DNA from 2 places in the Tatumella citrea genome. Region 1 is predicted to be linked to the other one. Evidence: predicted binding sites of a transcription regulator. Region 1 holds the regulator's gene; the other holds the start of a gene.
What was found. The regulator Fur, encoded in region 1, represses iron uptake genes when iron is present. The targets are predictions, from matches to a motif close to ATAATAATGAGAACNACTATCAA.

Region 1 (8,268 bases):
GTCAATCATGGCGCTGGAAACCAGCGTTTTTCCAACAGCTACATCGGCTGACCACTGTTTACGGTGACGGAACAGATAATCAATCGCTACAGCCAGGTAATGGTTCGGATTCATCAGCCCTGCAGGGGTAACAATTCCGTGACGGTCGTAGTCCGGATCGTTGGCAAAAGCTAAATCGAATTTGTCGCGCAAAGCCAGCAACCCTGCCATCGCGCACTCAGAAGAGCAATCCATGCGGATTACACCATCTTTATCCAGGTGCATAAAGCGGAAGGTCTGATCGATGGCATCGTTAACCAGGGTAATATTCAGCTGATAATGTTCGGCGATCCGTGGCCAGTAGCCAATGCCGGATCCACCCAGTGGATCAACACCGATGGTCAGGTTTGCTTTTTTGATCGCATCAAAGTCAATGATCTCAGCCAGACCTTCGATATAAGGCTGCACCAGATCCTGCTCACTAATCAGACCACTCTCGTAAGCCTGATTAAGCGTGAAACGTTTGACATCACGAAGGCCATCTTTAATCAGCTGATTGGCCCGTACTTCAACCACTTTCGTCACATTGGTATCAGCAGGTCCGCCATTAGGCGGATTGTATTTAATACCGCCATCATCCGGAGGATTATGAGACGGCGTAATCACAATACCGTCAGCCTGTGAACTGTGACGTTTATTATGTTCAAGAATCGCGTTAGAGACAGAAGGCGTTGGAGTATAACCGTTATCCTTCTGGATAATCACTTCAACACCGTTAGCCGTCAGAACTTCCAGTACCGAAAGTATCGCGGGTTCTGAAAGTGCATGAGTATCCTTACCAACATAGCAAGGCCCGGTAACGCCATTTTTTTTGCGTTCTTCAGCAATAGCCTGGGCGATAGCAAGGATATGAGTTTCGTTGAAACTGTGTCGGGCTGAACTGCCACGGTGACCGGAAGTACCAAACTTAACAGCATGCTCACTGTTAGCTGTATCCGGTTTCAGCACATAATATTGTGATGTAAGTTGTGCAACATTAATCAGGTCACTCTGCTGAGCAGGTTGCCCTGCTCTTGGGTGATTGGCCATGGCATTTCTCCCTAACGCTTATGTTCGGATTAGATAGTACCGCAAACTTTATCAGCGAGTTCCTGAGGGAACTTCATTGACTGCATAATATGTTCAATCATGCTGCACTTACGTCCGGTGTTGGTATTAGTAATAACCCAATACGGAGTTCCCGGAATATGTTTTGGCTTGGTGTGAGTACCATTCTGTAACAGTGTTTGTTCATCACCGGCAAAATAGACCCGGGTACGCCCCTGCATGGTGGTGGTTGCCAGCTGAAACTCCTGCGGTTCCAGTCGGTAAAGTGTTGACAACACCATCATAAACCGGTTAACCGCACGCTTCTGCTCTGCATATTCATCGGATAACAGCAGTTCACGTACTGTACGGACCCGATCCTGCGGACGAACATCACTGCGCACAGCAGCCAGTGCAGGTGCTTCATCCTTTTCCGCTTTGCCCTGATCGGAGCCAGAAACCGCCTGCTCAGAAACTTTCAGCATTCTGCGCAGAATATCAGAGGCACTTTCGCCAATATGACGTGTATGGCTGGCAATATAGCGATAAAGGTCATCGTCTACTTCAATCGTTTTCATCTTTTTCCGTACTGTTATGACTGAGGTAAAAATCCTGTAAACATCAGTATACCGGAAATTTCCGGGGATTCTGTGCGCGGTATTTTACCTGTTGATTATAAAATTAAACTCAGACCAGCCGGTAGCGCTGAATAGCGATTCCGTTAAAAGTCAGAAAATGCCCTAAAGATTTGCCGCTGAGTTCCTGAAAGATTAAACCATGATACCCTAAGCAAGCCTTTCCACTGTAAGAACTTTGCCATGATTTTAAACAGCCGTCTGCAAACTGAACAAATTGATGAAGAATCATCCCCGACCCTGCTGATTCATGGCCTGTTCGGCAGTCTGGACAATCTGGGAGTCCTGGCTCGTAGCCTGAAATCCCATACCCGGGTGTTACAGGTGGATGTCAGAAATCACGGCCACTCCCCACGTTCCACGGAAATGAGTTATGCCGCGATGGCCCGGGATATGGTGGATACGCTTGATCACCACCAGCTGGAACAGGTGGATGTAATAGGCCACTCAATGGGTGGTAAAATTGCGATGGCACTGGCCGCTCTCGCGCCACAGCGGGTGCGTCGGCTGATAATGATCGACATCGCTCCGGTGGATTATCAGGCCAGGCGACATGATGATATTTTTGCCGCACTGCGGGCAGTGACAGATGCTGCCGTTACACGCAGAGAATCGGCGGCAGAATTAATGCGCCCTATTCTCAATGATGAAATGGTGATCAGTTTTCTGCTGAAATCCTTCCATCAGGGGGAATGGTTATTTAACGTCCCGGTTCTCTGGGATAATTATGCCGCTATCACTGGCTGGGAGACCTGCCCTGCCTGGCCTGGCCCTGCCTTGTTTATTGCCGGTGGCTCCTCACCCTACCTGGATAACTGTTATCGTGCTGAATTACTGGCACAGTTTCCTCATGCAAAAGCATATATCGTTGCGGGTGCTGGACACTGGGTTCACGCAGAAAAACCGCAGGCAGTCATCAGCGCAGTACAACGTTTCCTGTCACTGAATGCGAAAACTCCGGAGTGATGCTGTATAAGTATTGGCGTCATTCATCGCACTGGAGTATGATTGCGCGCTAAATTTTTATCGTGTGCTTTTAACATGATAACTGTATTCATTCATCACTTTGCTGCGTGTATCTGATATAACGCAGGTGTCAGTTTCAAAAATCATGGCAAAAGAAAATACGGATCGTACCACGCTCGATTTGTTCGCCAACGAACGCCGGCCGGGACGTCCCAAAACCAGCCTGCTTTCGCGGGATGAGCAACTGCGGATAAATAAACGCAATCAGCTGAAACGAGATAAAGTCCGTGGATTGCAGCGGGTTGAACTTAAAATGAGCAGTGACATTGTCGATGCTCTGAATTCTCTGGCGGCAGAACAAAACCTGAGTCGAAGTGAGCTCATAGAACAAATCATTCTGGCGCAACTAAAACAGGGCTAGCCCGGGACAACCGCACTCAGGAACAAAACTGGCCGGTTTACAAGTTTCTCACACTACTCAGGTCTGCTATCATCTGCATATCTGTACTGAAATTACAATTATCTGAACTAAAGATTCAAGAGGTTATCCCCACATGGCAATCGTAGGCATCTTTTTTGGCAGCGATACCGGCAACACAGAAAACATCGCAAAAATGATCCAAAAACAATTGGGTAAAGACGTTGCTGAAGTGCACGACATCGCTAAAAGTACCAAAGAAGATTTGGAAGCTTTCGATATTCTGCTGCTGGGTATCCCAACCTGGTACTATGGAGAAGCACAGTGTGACTGGGATGATTTCTTTCCTACCCTGGAAGAAATTGATTTTAACGGTAAGCTGGTAGCGTTGTTTGGTTGTGGTGACCAGGAAGATTATGCGGAATATTTCTGTGACGCTCTGGGCACAATCCGCGACATTATTGAGCCGAACGGTGCAGTTATTGTCGGCCACTGGCCAACCGCCGGTTACCACTTCGAAGCCTCTAAAGGTCTGGCTGATGACAGTCATTTCCTGGGACTGGCCGTTGATGAAGATCGCCAGCCGGAATTAACCAGCCAACGTGTTAGTCAGTGGGTTAACCAGGTGGCAGAAGAGCTACAACTGAAAGAAATCCTCGACGCTTAATAGGGTTTTTCATCAGAATTGTGGTACTGTTAGCTTCAGGCACCTGCGGGAATGACTAAGATGACCAGTAGTTCCCGCATTAATTTCTTCAGCACGGACACGAATCTTTCATCTGTTCAGTGTATACAGACTGAACCGGACAGAAAGCAACGAACTGTCTGTTTTCTCTGCCAGTTACTTGCCTGGTGAGCATTTCACCCGGGGTGTTTTAAGGGCTGTAGTTTCAATTTTGGTGCATCAGTTCTATAATGAACTAAAAATTATAAGGTCATTACCAAACTTCAGGGCTTCTTGCCAAAGTCATTTTTCAAAAGTAACAGGACACAAACTGCATGACTGACAACAACTCCGCATTGAAGAAGGCTGGTCTGAAAGTGACGCTTCCGAGACTGAAAATTCTGGAAGTGCTTCAGGAACCAGAATGCCACCACGTCAGTGCGGAAGACTTGTACAAACGCCTGATTGATATGGGTGAAGAAATTGGCCTGGCCACTGTATATCGTGTGCTTAACCAGTTTGATGACGCGGGCATTGTAACGCGCCATAACTTCGAAGGCGGTAAGTCAGTTTTTGAATTGACTCAACAACAGCATCATGACCATTTAATTTGCCTCGATTGCGGTAAAGTGATTGAGTTCAGTGATGAGTCGATTGAACAACGCCAGCGTGAAATCGCTTCACGGTTTGGTATTAAGCTGACGAACCACAGCCTGTATCTGTACGGCCATTGTACCGAAGGCGATTGCCGCGAAGATGAGTCACTGCATAACGATAAATAATCAGAATCCGTTTTGATTATTCAGGCGATGAAGGGACTATTTTCTACCCGCAATACAGCCTGTACCTGATAAACCCGCACTTCGTTGCGGGTTTTTTGTTATCTGTTTCGGTATTAAAGAGTCCCCCGGGCCAGCTTACTTTTCGCTGTGCCAGCTGTTACTCCAGCGATGATAAAAACGTTTAAACGAGAGTAACCAACGTTTGGTTGCTGATGTACGGCATTGCTGAAAACAGCATTGGTCGTTATCTGTCATGGTCAACGGCACATTCCGGCTAAAGCGTTTCCCATCCGGACTGACTGATCGGACGAGTAAATCACCATTCACCGCCGGCACCTGCTGCGAATTATAACGCAACCATTGCCGGCCTCCATTAGTAGAAAATTCCACGTTGATTCCTGGCAGAGATGTATTTGCCAGCAAACAACCCGAACGAATTTCCGCTCCCGGCACCGGAATTCTGTATGCAATACCGCTGGCATCAAGCCGCGCAAGCACTGACTGACCCAACAGATTCGCAAATCTCTGCCAGTCACTATTCAATCGTCGCAGATCGACATGATGTGTTACGCCCTTCTCAAATCGCCTGCCCTGCTGATAATCCAGTTCCCAGTCAGCTTTATGCCATGCACGTTCAGCAACAGAAAATAACCTCGGATATAACCGGTATTCCATATCCTGATCGGAACGGACGACTTCACTCCAGACCTGTGCTGACATTCCATAAGCCCCGGGCCAGTGACCTTCTGATGTGGCGGCGAATACCTGCCCGTCACGATCTGTCGAAATTTCGGCATTCTGTGGCAAATTATCCGGGGTAAAACCGAAAATTTTCTGCTCATCACTATATCTTGTCGCCCAGTAATAACCAGGTTCCGCGCCGTTCACTTCATAAGGCATATCCAGATACAGATAATCCGGGTTAGAAACTATCACCTGATAGCCTTTATCTGCCCAGTCATTTACTGATTCAGCTCCGCCCCAGTACAGAGTATCCCAGAAGTTCAGGGCATTAGCCGGAGTGGCGAACTGTTGGTTATCACGATTCTCTTTCAGACCGTCCTGCCAGGCCTGAATCCCTTCCAGACCTTGTTTTTGCGCTATTTCACTGACCTGCAAAGCAAACCAGCCAGGCAATGCCTTTAAACTCGTCACCTGCCCGCTTTTCACCAACGATGCACATCGGGCAGATTTCGCCCAGGGTTGGTCCTGACGACTGAGGTTTCGCTGACCTTTACCTGCTTCAGGGTGTGCAACATCAGTATAGCCCGCCCCCAGATAGATATTTTTGGCTTCATCTCCGCCAAAATGCCAGCGGGTCAGGGGTTGCCCGGCCTCCCGATGCATTTGAATAATTTCCGACATCACCTTCTCAGTGAAGCGTAAGGTTGAAGGCAGGCAAGGATTCACAAAACTGGTCCTGTCATAAAACTGCACGGTGGTGACCTGAGAATTATCACCCTCATCCTGTAAGCGATACTCCATTGCCTGTAATGGTCTGCCTTCCGACATCAGTTTTTTATATCTCGCCTCCATTGAAATGACCGCTGCTCTGGCATGCGCAGGTATATCAATTTCCGGCATGATAAGAATCTGTCTGACAGCCGCATACTTCACTATATCGATATAGTCCTGACGAGTGAAATAGCCGCTGCCGGAGGTCGTGTTGTCCGGACCGGAACCCAACTGGGGTAGCAGACAGTGGGTTTCGCTCAGGTCATGGCAACGTTGCCCTCCAACCTGAGTGAGCCCGGGTAACCCCGGTATCTCAATTCGCCATCCTTCATCATCACTGAGATGCAAATGCAGGACATTGAGCTTGTATGCCGCCATCTGATCCAGGGTACGCAGAATAGCGGCTTTAGAATGAAAGTTTCTGGCAACATCAATGAAGATTCCGCGGTAAGCAAAACGAGGTGCATCATAGATTGTCATTACAGGAATTAGTGGTTCGCCCTGCAACGGAATCAGTTGCAATAATGATTGCAGGCCATAAAACACACCCTGTTCGTCATATCCGGTGACCAGGATTTTTTCCAGGGAAATTGCCAGCCGGTAGGCTCCTTGTTTTATTTTTTGCCCCTGAAATTCTGATGGTTCAATTTTTGTCTCTAACGGATAACCTTGCCCGGAAGTGATACCGGCAGATTTCAGTGCCTGATTCACCATGAGAGCAGTCTCTGCAGGTAGCGCTGTCAGATCTTCCTTAACTCCTTGTTTCAGATTAATATCTTTTTCACTTAATACCACCTGCAGCGGTGTAGGAATAATTTGACCACGCAATTCTTCGGGATCCAGCCAGCGTGTGTGCTGGTTTTTCTGATAACGATTCCCGGCGGTCATCAGGACATTGACATCAGATGTTGCCCGCCGCCACTGACTAAAGGGTACTTCAGCCATTTCCGTGAGCGAAGAAGTCGCAGTGGCCGCAATAACTTTTGGTGTACCGCTGCCCGAGGTGACATACCAGCGAGGTAATACATCACTCTGTGACACCTGCCAGTATTCATTAATCAGCGGCAATACGACTGCCTGCCCGGCCGGAAATCCGCGGAAGTTAGCCGTCGGTTCGATTTTGTGCAAATCCCCCACCAGATGAGTAACAGTAAACTGATCATTATCACTCTGTAGTACCTGACGAATTCCGGAAAAGTAAATTGCCCAGTCATTATCTCTGAGAGTGACTCCGGGATTGACCAGAGTAATTGTCGCCCGGTAACAGCTGCCCCAGTCCCCGCCCAGAGCCGCACAATCCACGCCATGACTGGAGGCCAGGTTGTCCTGCACAGAAAATTTAACCGAAAAACGGCTAATAGCATCAATTGTCTTCTGGTCTGCTTGGGCAGCGCCACCCAACAACAGCGCACTTACCGTGCCTGCCAGCAGACATTTTGGATTGATTCTCATGAGTCATCCTTAATTCATGGAGTTAATGTTTTTCTGGCCTGATTTCTTTACTTACCTGGTCACAACGGATGATGGCATCTTCATCATCACCACTTTTCAGCGTATTGATACAAATCTGGTAATCGAGCGGGCTGACCGTTTCTGTGTTTTCGGTTGCTCCTGCCATCCGGGATTGCTGACAGCCTGTCAGCCCCGCCAGGGTAAAAAAACAGATCAAATATTTCATTGTCATTCCTTAACAGAGAAAAATTAAATCAGCCGGAAAGGGATCATCATTAGAAGTTTTACATCACGCTCATCCTGGAACAGATTGCCATATCCTCCGGCACCTCCGGGGATCGAAGAATGGTTGTTGTATTGAGTAAAATGAAGTTTGAACAGCGTGCCTTTAGCCCTGCCCTGTTGAACAGTGTATAACCCGTCAAGGCTCCATGCGGATTCGCTGATTTTGTTTCCCTTACGGTACCAGTAATCCGGAGAATCCATCACTGATGCAGGTTTAGCATTCCAGCCATAAGCAATTGAGGCACCTACTGCCCAACCTGGCAGCTGCCAGTGGCTGAGATCATACATCGCACTAATAAACAGAGCTTTTTCACCGTTAGCATTAAAGTCGGAACGGTTATCCCACCAGATATCCATACGCCCGTTTGATGAAGCATAGGTGGGTGTCATTCTCTGCAGAAAATAACCTTGCCTGCCTTCGGCTTTGACCGCGGTGGCTTCAAGACGCAGATCCAGCTGCCCCAACCGGTAACCCAGCGTTAAAGCCTGCAACCATGCAGTGCCATCATATAACTGGTTTTCGCCCTGCTGACCCGAATAATTTTG
Region 2 (8,268 bases), 470 kb from region 1:
ACTCTACGACAAGGCAGGGCGGGACATATTGATGCACATCAAATGCATCTTTTGTTGTTTCAGAGGACCGGGGCTGAATGCAAAGCCAACTATGAGGAAATTTACCGCAAAAAAACAGGTTGATACGTGAAGCAAGGTGACGCACTTTGCGCAGAAGATTGTGCGAAAAACAGCGGGATTACGACAGTTATTACCCAAAACGGTAAGAGAATTCTGTATTATCTTGTGTCTCCTTGTCAGGGTGAATGTTGGCTGCTAGGGTTGATTCACAAGCAAAAACAAGGAAAACCATGATGAAAAAGACATTAACTGCTGTAGCAATTTCTATGACTTTCTTCACAGCTCATGTATTTGCAGAAACAACCAGCCAGCAACTGCAGGAGCAGACGCAGCATCTGAAAAATAAAGCGTCTGAAACTTCTGAGAAAGCCACAGACCGTACTTCTGAAGCGGCAACTAAAGCCAAACACCGTATGCAGGAAAAAAATGAGCAGACGGTAAATAAACTCAAAGGTGACAACAGTACCAGCACTTCGCTGAAGGAAAAATCTCAGAGTACCTGGAATAAGACCAAAGAAGGTACTCAGAAAGGCTGGAACAAAACCAAAGAGACCACCCACTCGGCAGTGAACAGCACCGAGGAAGGTGCCACTAAAGCGTGGAATAAAACCAAGGATGCTGCATCCAGCGCAAAAAAATCGATCACTGATTAATCTGCGCAGGTCCGGACCTCAGGGTCCGGCCAGTGGTTTGCCAAGCCCCGGCCTGAGTGCCGGGGTTTTTATTGCCATTTTTTATCGCGGTATTTACGGGCTAAAAGCTTCAGATATTCCCCCGTTATGGCAGATAGCGACCGTAAGTGGGCATCAGGCAACGGGTGACACCGTTGGTCCAGCCGAATCCGTCCTGTAGCGGGTATTCACCACCTCCACCGGGTCTTGCCCGTTGACCGCTGATATCATACTTTTCAACCAGCTTATGGTGCAGGGAATAGAAATGTGACACCGTTGTCAGCCAGTTAACCGCAATCTCTCTGGCTAGCCGGGTTTCACCATAGGCATTCAGTCCCTCAATAGCCATCCATTGCAATGGTGCCCAGCCATTAGGTTTATCCCACTGTTCGCCGCTGTCGACCATTGATGACAACAGTCCCCCGGAGGTCAACAGCAATTGGCGCAACTGAACGGCCATACGCCGGGCTTGTTCACGGCTGGCGAGCCCGGTAAACAGCGGTACCACGGCGGCAGCAGAGAAACTGCCGGCGATTTTACGGCGCCAGTCATAGTCACGATAGACGCCGGAAATATCGTCCCATAAATAATGGTTCATCGCTTTGCGTCGGGCATCGGCCTTTTTCTGCCAGCTGCGGGAGGTCAGCAACTCTCCTTCTTCTTCTGCCAGCCGGACAATCGTGGTTTCCAGCTTATAAAGGAAGGCATTCAGATCGACCGGGATATACTGGGTAGTCCGGATACTGGCTAAGCGTTTGGGATCTCTTAGCCAGCGGGAAGAGTAGTCCCAGCCTGAGGCCGCTCCGGCGCGTAAATCACGGTAAACCTCACTGGCCGGTCGGCCTGAAAGTTTGGCGGTGGCAATATCTTCGCGCCATGACTCATCACGTGGGGTATCCCGGTCATCCCAGTAGCGGTTCAGAAAACTGCCATCAGGCATTCTGACCACATGACGATGAGCCTGATCAGGCAACAGTGCCCCTGAACCATCCATCCAGTACTGATATTCACGGATCAACTGCTGTAAATAGCGGGTACTGCCAGGCAAACCTGCCTGTTCAAACAGTTCAACCATCAGGGCAAAAACCGGCGGTTGTGAGCGACTCAGATAGTAGGTTCGGTTACCGTTAGGTATATGACCGTAAGTTTCTATCAGCCACGCAAAGTTGTCCGCCATATCCTGCAGCAGATCTTTCCTGTTACTTTCTGCCAGTCCAAGCATGGTGAAATAAGAATCCCAGTAGTAGACCTCGCCGAAGCGACCGCCCGGAACCACATAGGGTTTTGGCAGCGGCAACAGTGAAGAGAACGGCTGATGATTGCCTGGTTCACGCACCAATACCTGCCACAGGTCATCAATATGCTGACACAAAGGTTTACTGGTCTCTTCATGGTGGTAAACATCACCGGCAGGGGGTGGTGTAAAGTGTTGCCCGACAAATGCACGCAGATTGAAGTTACGATTTTCACGGCGCTGCCGGCGATACTCAATCAGGATATCCAGCGGATCACTGTTCGGTGAGCAGTCAGCGAAAGTTTTACTGTCTTCAAAGATCCGTGCTTTCTGAACATGCTCAAATAATTCAAGGTAACGATCGGCCGGTGTCAGGGCATCGGCAGCCGGGAGGCCGTCAATAATTTCCGGTTCAGGCTCATAATCTTCCATGCCTTCCAGAATCAGTTCATGCGGATCATAGTGATATCCGGTTTCGTCGCTGTTCTGAGCCGGTTGTTCCGGGAAACGGTTCAGGGATGAAGTATTGATAACAACCTCCTCATCATCTTAGCCAAAAGAAAATATTCATCTCAGAGACTAAGTATAGACACTGCTGTTTTTACCGAGGGTATTGCTGTGTAAAGCCGGGCGGGTAAAACGTTGCAAAATGCAAGCACCGTGGGGGCACGGTGCCTGATAATGGGGATTATTTCAGAGTATCAGTAATCGTCTGTCTGAAAGGTGTGGTGGCCCGGCCAATCAGTTGGCTGAGGGTTTTGCTGTTATCAAACAGTCCTCCCGCTGCAGCTCCTGCATCGGAATCAGCCAGCATGTCTGCCAGGCCAGCCGGTAATCCTGCCTGTTTTAGCGCTGCAGCAAATTCACTCTGTGGCAGATTTACGTAGTCAACTTTCTCGCCACTCTGGCGGGCGATTTCGTCGCTGAATTGTTGCAGGGTGTAGGCATCGTCGCCGGCAAGTTCATAGATTTTCCCTGCCTGATGGTCGGCAGTAATGACTTTAGCTGCGGCTTCTGCATAATCCTGGCGGGACGCTGAAGCAATTTTTCCTTCTCCGGTAGCACCGATAAAAGCATGGTGGGTGAGTGCCGGTCCAATGCTGGCTGCATAGTTTTCACTATACCAGCCGTTACGCAGCAGTGCGTAACCGATACCCGATTTCGCCAGTCGTGCCTCGGTAGCCCGGTGTTCTGTTGCCAGACCGAGCGGTGAAGTATCGGCATGCAGCAGGCTGGTATAGGCAATAAATTTTATCCCTGCCCGGGCTGCCGCATCGATGACCGCTCCATGTTGTACATCACGCTTGCCAACTTCACTCGACGAAATCAGCAGCAGTTTCTCTGCACCCTGCAGAGCCGGGAGCAGGGTTTCCGGCCGGTTATAGTCGGCTTCCCGTAAAATAATGCCGGCTGGTAACTTATCAGCGGCACTGGCGGGATCCCGTACCAGTGCAATCAGCTGGCTGGCGGGCAGGGTCTTAAGCAGTTGCTGAATAACTTTACGGCCTAACTGGCCGGTAGCTCCGGTAATGGCGATCATAGTAAGTTCTCCTGAAAGATATTCGGTGACAGTCATTACTATAAAAACTAAACTTACTTTTAGTAAGTACTTACAAAAAGGTTAGTCTGAAAAATGTCAGGAAATTTACATCAGAAATATGTCCGTGGTGAATTGCTGAATGTGAACTGTTCATCGCGCCACATCCTGAAACGTCTTACCGGACGCTGGAGTGTGCTGGTATTGCTGGCACTGAAGCAGGATGTATTACGCTTTAGTGAGTTGCGCAGAAAAATTGGTGGGGTCAGTGAACGGATGCTCTCCCAGACTCTGCGTAATATGGAGCAGGACGGATTTATTGCCCGTAAAGCTTATGATGTGGTCCCGCCACATGTTGAATACTGGCTGACACCACTCGGTCATGAAGCAGAGCAGAAGCTTATCGGGCTGGCTGACTGGCTGGAAGATAATGTGCAACGCATACAACAAAACCGTGAAGATTTTGACCAGCGCAAAGAACAGCAGGAGCTTTGAGTCTTAGGTTGTCAGATGATTTTGTGGTGAGTGAAAAGATACATAAAATGCGATCACCCACTGACGGGTTAATAATATTTATCATTCTGTTTTTATTTAAAATTTCTTCCTTTTCTGGCTGAGTTTACGCGCTGTTTTTGGTGTTAAGGTTATTTTTCGCTTGTGATAAAGATATATCATAGATAGATTATCATTCATTAAATGAGAATCATTCCATTATTCTGTGGACACAGTACCACAGACTGACAACAGTTAAACTGAGAGAAATTCTATGTCTGCATCATTATCATCAGGACGCGCATTGCCAAAGCGGGTAAGAAATGAATTACGTTTTCGCAAACTGACCGTCAGTAGTAAAACACTGGTTGCCGATAATTTCTGGCGTATAGAGTTCACCAGCGAAGAACTGGACGGTTACAACTCTCCGGGCTTTGATGATCACAGTAAGATCTTTTTCCCTGACCCACAGACCGGCAAGCTGTTACTGCCACAGGTGACTGATGAAGGGATTGCCTGGCCTGACGGAGAACGCCCACTGTCACGTGATTATACTCCGCTGTTTTTTGACGGAAAAACCCGTCTGACGCTGGATTTCTTCCGCCATGAGCATGGTGTTGCCAGCCAGTGGGCTGAACAGGCTCAGCCAGGCGATCCTCTGGCTGTCGGCGGGCCACGTGGTTCGATAATTATTCCTGTCGATTATCGTGTTCAGGTTCTGGCCTTCGACGAAAGCGGCCTGCCTGCAGTACAGCGCCGGTTAGCTGAAACTCAGGCTGAAAAGTTAATATTACTGGCATTCACCGATGAAGCATTGGTGAAAAATTATCTGCCAAATCTGCCGGCAAATGCAGAACTCACCTGTTTCGGTAGCGGGACGATGAACAGTGAAGGGATCCAACGTTGTCAGCAACAACTGGCGTCATTAACGCTACCGGAAGACGATTATTTCATCTGGCTGACAGGGGAAGGAGAGGCGGTTAAAGTGCTCAACGATTACTTTATCGAACAACGCCACTGCCATTCAGGCCTGGTGCGTGGTGTGGCTTACTGGCACCACAAAGGGTAATATCACCCCCCTGCCTGAAACCGGCAGGGGGATAAAGGAAAAGAACTATGAATATTGCTAAATCCGGTTTGCTGCAACGCCGCCGTCGCGAAAAGATTCTGGATGCCGCAGAAATCAGATTACTGGTGCTCAGTTTTCTGCAACAACAGCCAGCCCACGGCTATGAGCTGATTAAGTCGATTGAAACTCTGGCTCAGGGCGAGTATACCCCCAGCCCGGGTATTATCTACCCGGCACTGATGCTGCTGGAGGAGATGGATGCTATTGTGCCGCAAAATCCGGATGCAGGCCGTAAAAGCTATCAACTGACAGCTTACGGTCAGCAATTACTGGAGCAGGGAAGTGCGCAGTTGCTGGAAATTTCCGAACGGCTGAAAATGCTGGCGGTGGTCGGAAAAAACCGTCGTATTCCGCAGATAGAAAGAGCGGTGCATAACCTTAAAATGGCGCTGAATACCCGGTTAGCGGAACCTGAGTTATCACAGGAAACCATTTACGCTCTTATCGATGCGCTGGACGATGCAGCAAAACGTATTGAGCGTAGCTGAACCAGGGTCAGACTGGTGGCTGTTTATGATTATCAATGTGACCGAGATTTTTTTCAGGGAAACAGTAATCTCTGACCCGTTGTTTCAGTGTGACAGCATCCGGAAAACCCCCGTCCCGTTTCCTTTCCCATAGCAACTCACCATCAGCGTGAATTTCAAAGATACCACCACGGCCCGGTTGTAATGTCACCGCAGCCAGGTCATCAGCAAAGGTGCTGAGTAGTTCCTGGGCCATCCATGACGAACGCAACAACCACTGACACTGGCTGCAATAATGGATAGTGATTGTCGGGCGGTGGCTCATCGCAATTTTCCTGAATAGTTGATATTACAGATCTGGCTGTTAGTTGCCGGCAGAGGGCTGGCAGTTAACAATCAGTCTGCCACGAACCTGACCGTTAAGTAAGTCATCGGCGCCGCCAATAGCTGCCGCCAGCGGAATAATTCGAGCGATCTTCTCAAAGGTTGCAGGGTCATAAACCTCTGCCAGCCGTTGCCAGGCGTCGCGACGGAGCGCCATCGGGCACATAACACTGTCTACGCCTGTCAGGGTGACTCCGCGCAGAATAAAAGGAGCAACACTTGCCGGTAAATCGAGCCCCTGGGCCATACCGCAGGCTGCAACGACACCATTGCGGGCAGTAGCGGCTAAAACATTGCTTAACGTGTGACTACCGACCGTATCAATCGCCGCGATCCATTGTTCTTTCGCCAGTGGTTTTCCTGGCTGATTTAACGTATCCCGCGAAATTGTCCGTGATGCTCCGAGTGTACCGGTCAGCCAGGCTTCATCATCCTGACGACCAGTGCTGGCAACTACCTGATATCCGGCTAGCGCCAGTAACCAGACAGCAAAACTGCCAACTCCTCCACTGGCGCCGGTCACCAGCACTTCACCTTGTCCTGGCTTAATGCCCTGTCTTTCGAGTGCCATCAGGCACAGCATGGCAGTCAGCCCGGCAGTACCGATAGCCATGGTACTCACCGGAGGCAGGGCATCAGGCACCGGAACCAGCCAGTCACCATTCACCGCGGCCTTTTCAGCAAGGCCACCCCAGTGATTCTCTCCTACGCCCCAACCGGTAAGAATTGCCAGATCTCCTGGTTTCCACTGCGGATGCTGGCTGCTGGTGACTTCACCGACAAAATCAATGCCAGGGACCATTGGAAATGTACGGACAATTGGTGCGCGGTTAACGATGGCCAATGCATCTTTATAATTCAGACTGGAATACAAAACGTTAAGTGATACCGTGGCGCCCGGTAACTGAGACTCCTGAAGCTGACTCAGCGTGGTGCGGTAACCTTGTTCATCCTTTTCAATCAATATTGCCTGAAACATAGTGACTCCCGGATAAAGTGACGCGCGGCACTAAGGCGGTGCCGCAAAGCACAGGAAAGCATAATGCAGCATATCAGTGCCGGTGGTTTATCACAAAGTAGTGTATGCAGGAAAAAAGGAGTTCAGCAGGCCGGAAAGGAAACCCTGCCATCCTGAGGGTGACAGGGGGGAATTATGACTATTTCTGTGTATCACTGTTCAGACAGACAGCCTGTGGTGGAATGCTGTTTTCCGTTTGTACCTGGCTGTGTTTTTTCCGGCGCTGCCACCAGTATCTGAGTGATTTGGCCAGCTGGATATAGCCGATAAACGGTTGCCGGGATCTGTTTTCATGAAATTCCATCTGTCACCTCCTGTCTTGTCTGAATGTTCATTTTCAGGAGATTTACTAAAATAATACAGATGCAAAAAACATATTTGTTTACCATACAGATGCTCTAAAAGTGCCGCTGATGGTGATTTTGCCCATCAGTCTGTACTGGTTTATCTGTCTGTATGGTTATAACGGGGGATACAGTGTGACGCGTTACCAGCAACTTGCCAGCCTGCTCAGTGAAAGGATTATTCAAGGGTTATACCGCGAAGGGGAGAAATTACCGTCGGTACGTACTCTGAGCCAGGAACACGGTGTCAGTATCAGCACAGTTCAGCAAACCTATCAGTTACTGGAGCAGCAACGTCTGATCACCGCACAGCCCCGTTCGGGATATTTTGTCGCTCCACAGAAAGCTCCTCCTCCTGTCCCGGCTGCATCACGGCCGGTACAGCGCCCTGTGGAGGTGACGCAGTGGGACCAGGTTTATACTTTACTGGAGGCCAGCAAAGATCCTCAGATTGTCTCTTTTGGCGGCGGTTTCCCGGATGCCTCTCAACCCAGCCTGCAACCTCTGTGGCGTGAACTTAACCGTTTAATTCGCCAGCAGCCGGTAGAAATTCTTAATTATGATGAACTGGCAGGTAATTGTGAGTTACGTAGTGAAATTGCCAGACTGATGCTCGACAGCGGCTCTGTGGTGACCGGGGATGACCTGATTATTACCAGCGGTTGTCATAATGCTTTATCGCTGGCATTGCTGGCGATATGCAAACCCGGAGATATTATTGCGGTTGAATCCCCGGCATATTACGGCACCATGCAACTGTTGCGTAGCCTGGGGTTGAAAGCGATAGAAATTCCGACGGATCCTCAAAGCGGGCTAAGTGTTGAGGCTCTCGAACTGGCCCTGGGGCAGTGGCCGATTAAAGGGGTGATTGTGGTGCCTAACTGTAATAACCCTCTGGGTTTTATTATGCCGGAGCCACGCAAACGGGCAAT

Region 2: the regulator Fur is predicted to act here: its motif matches at 4,066-4,088, upstream of A7K98_RS03890 (siderophore-interacting protein).

What each region holds. Positions count from the first base shown of each region.
Region 1 covers NZ_CP015579.1:1,288,469-1,296,736, reverse strand. The annotation lists gene pgm (phosphoglucomutase (alpha-D-glucose-1,6-bisphosphate-dependent)) at 1-1,068, opposite strand, end outside; gene seqA (replication initiation negative regulator SeqA) at 1,098-1,643, opposite strand; gene ybfF (esterase) at 1,884-2,666, shown strand; gene ybfE (LexA regulated protein) at 2,812-3,087, shown strand; gene fldA (flavodoxin FldA) at 3,221-3,751, shown strand; gene fur (ferric iron uptake transcriptional regulator) at 4,084-4,530, shown strand; gene A7K98_RS06180 (family 20 glycosylhydrolase) at 4,666-7,437, opposite strand; gene chiQ (ChiQ/YbfN family lipoprotein) at 7,460-7,663, opposite strand; gene A7K98_RS06170 (OprD family outer membrane porin) at 7,687-8,268, opposite strand, start outside.
Region 2 covers NZ_CP015579.1:815,477-823,744, forward strand. The annotation lists gene A7K98_RS21710 (AgrD family cyclic lactone autoinducer peptide) at 102-212, opposite strand; gene A7K98_RS03870 (hypothetical protein) at 291-713, shown strand; gene treF (alpha,alpha-trehalase TreF) at 838-2,397, opposite strand; gene A7K98_RS03880 (SDR family oxidoreductase) at 2,654-3,505, opposite strand; gene A7K98_RS03885 (winged helix-turn-helix transcriptional regulator) at 3,599-3,997, shown strand; gene A7K98_RS03890 (siderophore-interacting protein) at 4,269-5,063, shown strand; gene A7K98_RS03895 (PadR family transcriptional regulator) at 5,111-5,611, shown strand; gene A7K98_RS03900 (SelT/SelW/SelH family protein) at 5,619-5,915, opposite strand; gene acuI (acrylyl-CoA reductase (NADPH)) at 5,955-6,953, opposite strand; gene A7K98_RS21260 (hypothetical protein) at 7,132-7,296, opposite strand; gene A7K98_RS03910 (aminotransferase-like domain-containing protein) at 7,472-8,268, shown strand, end outside.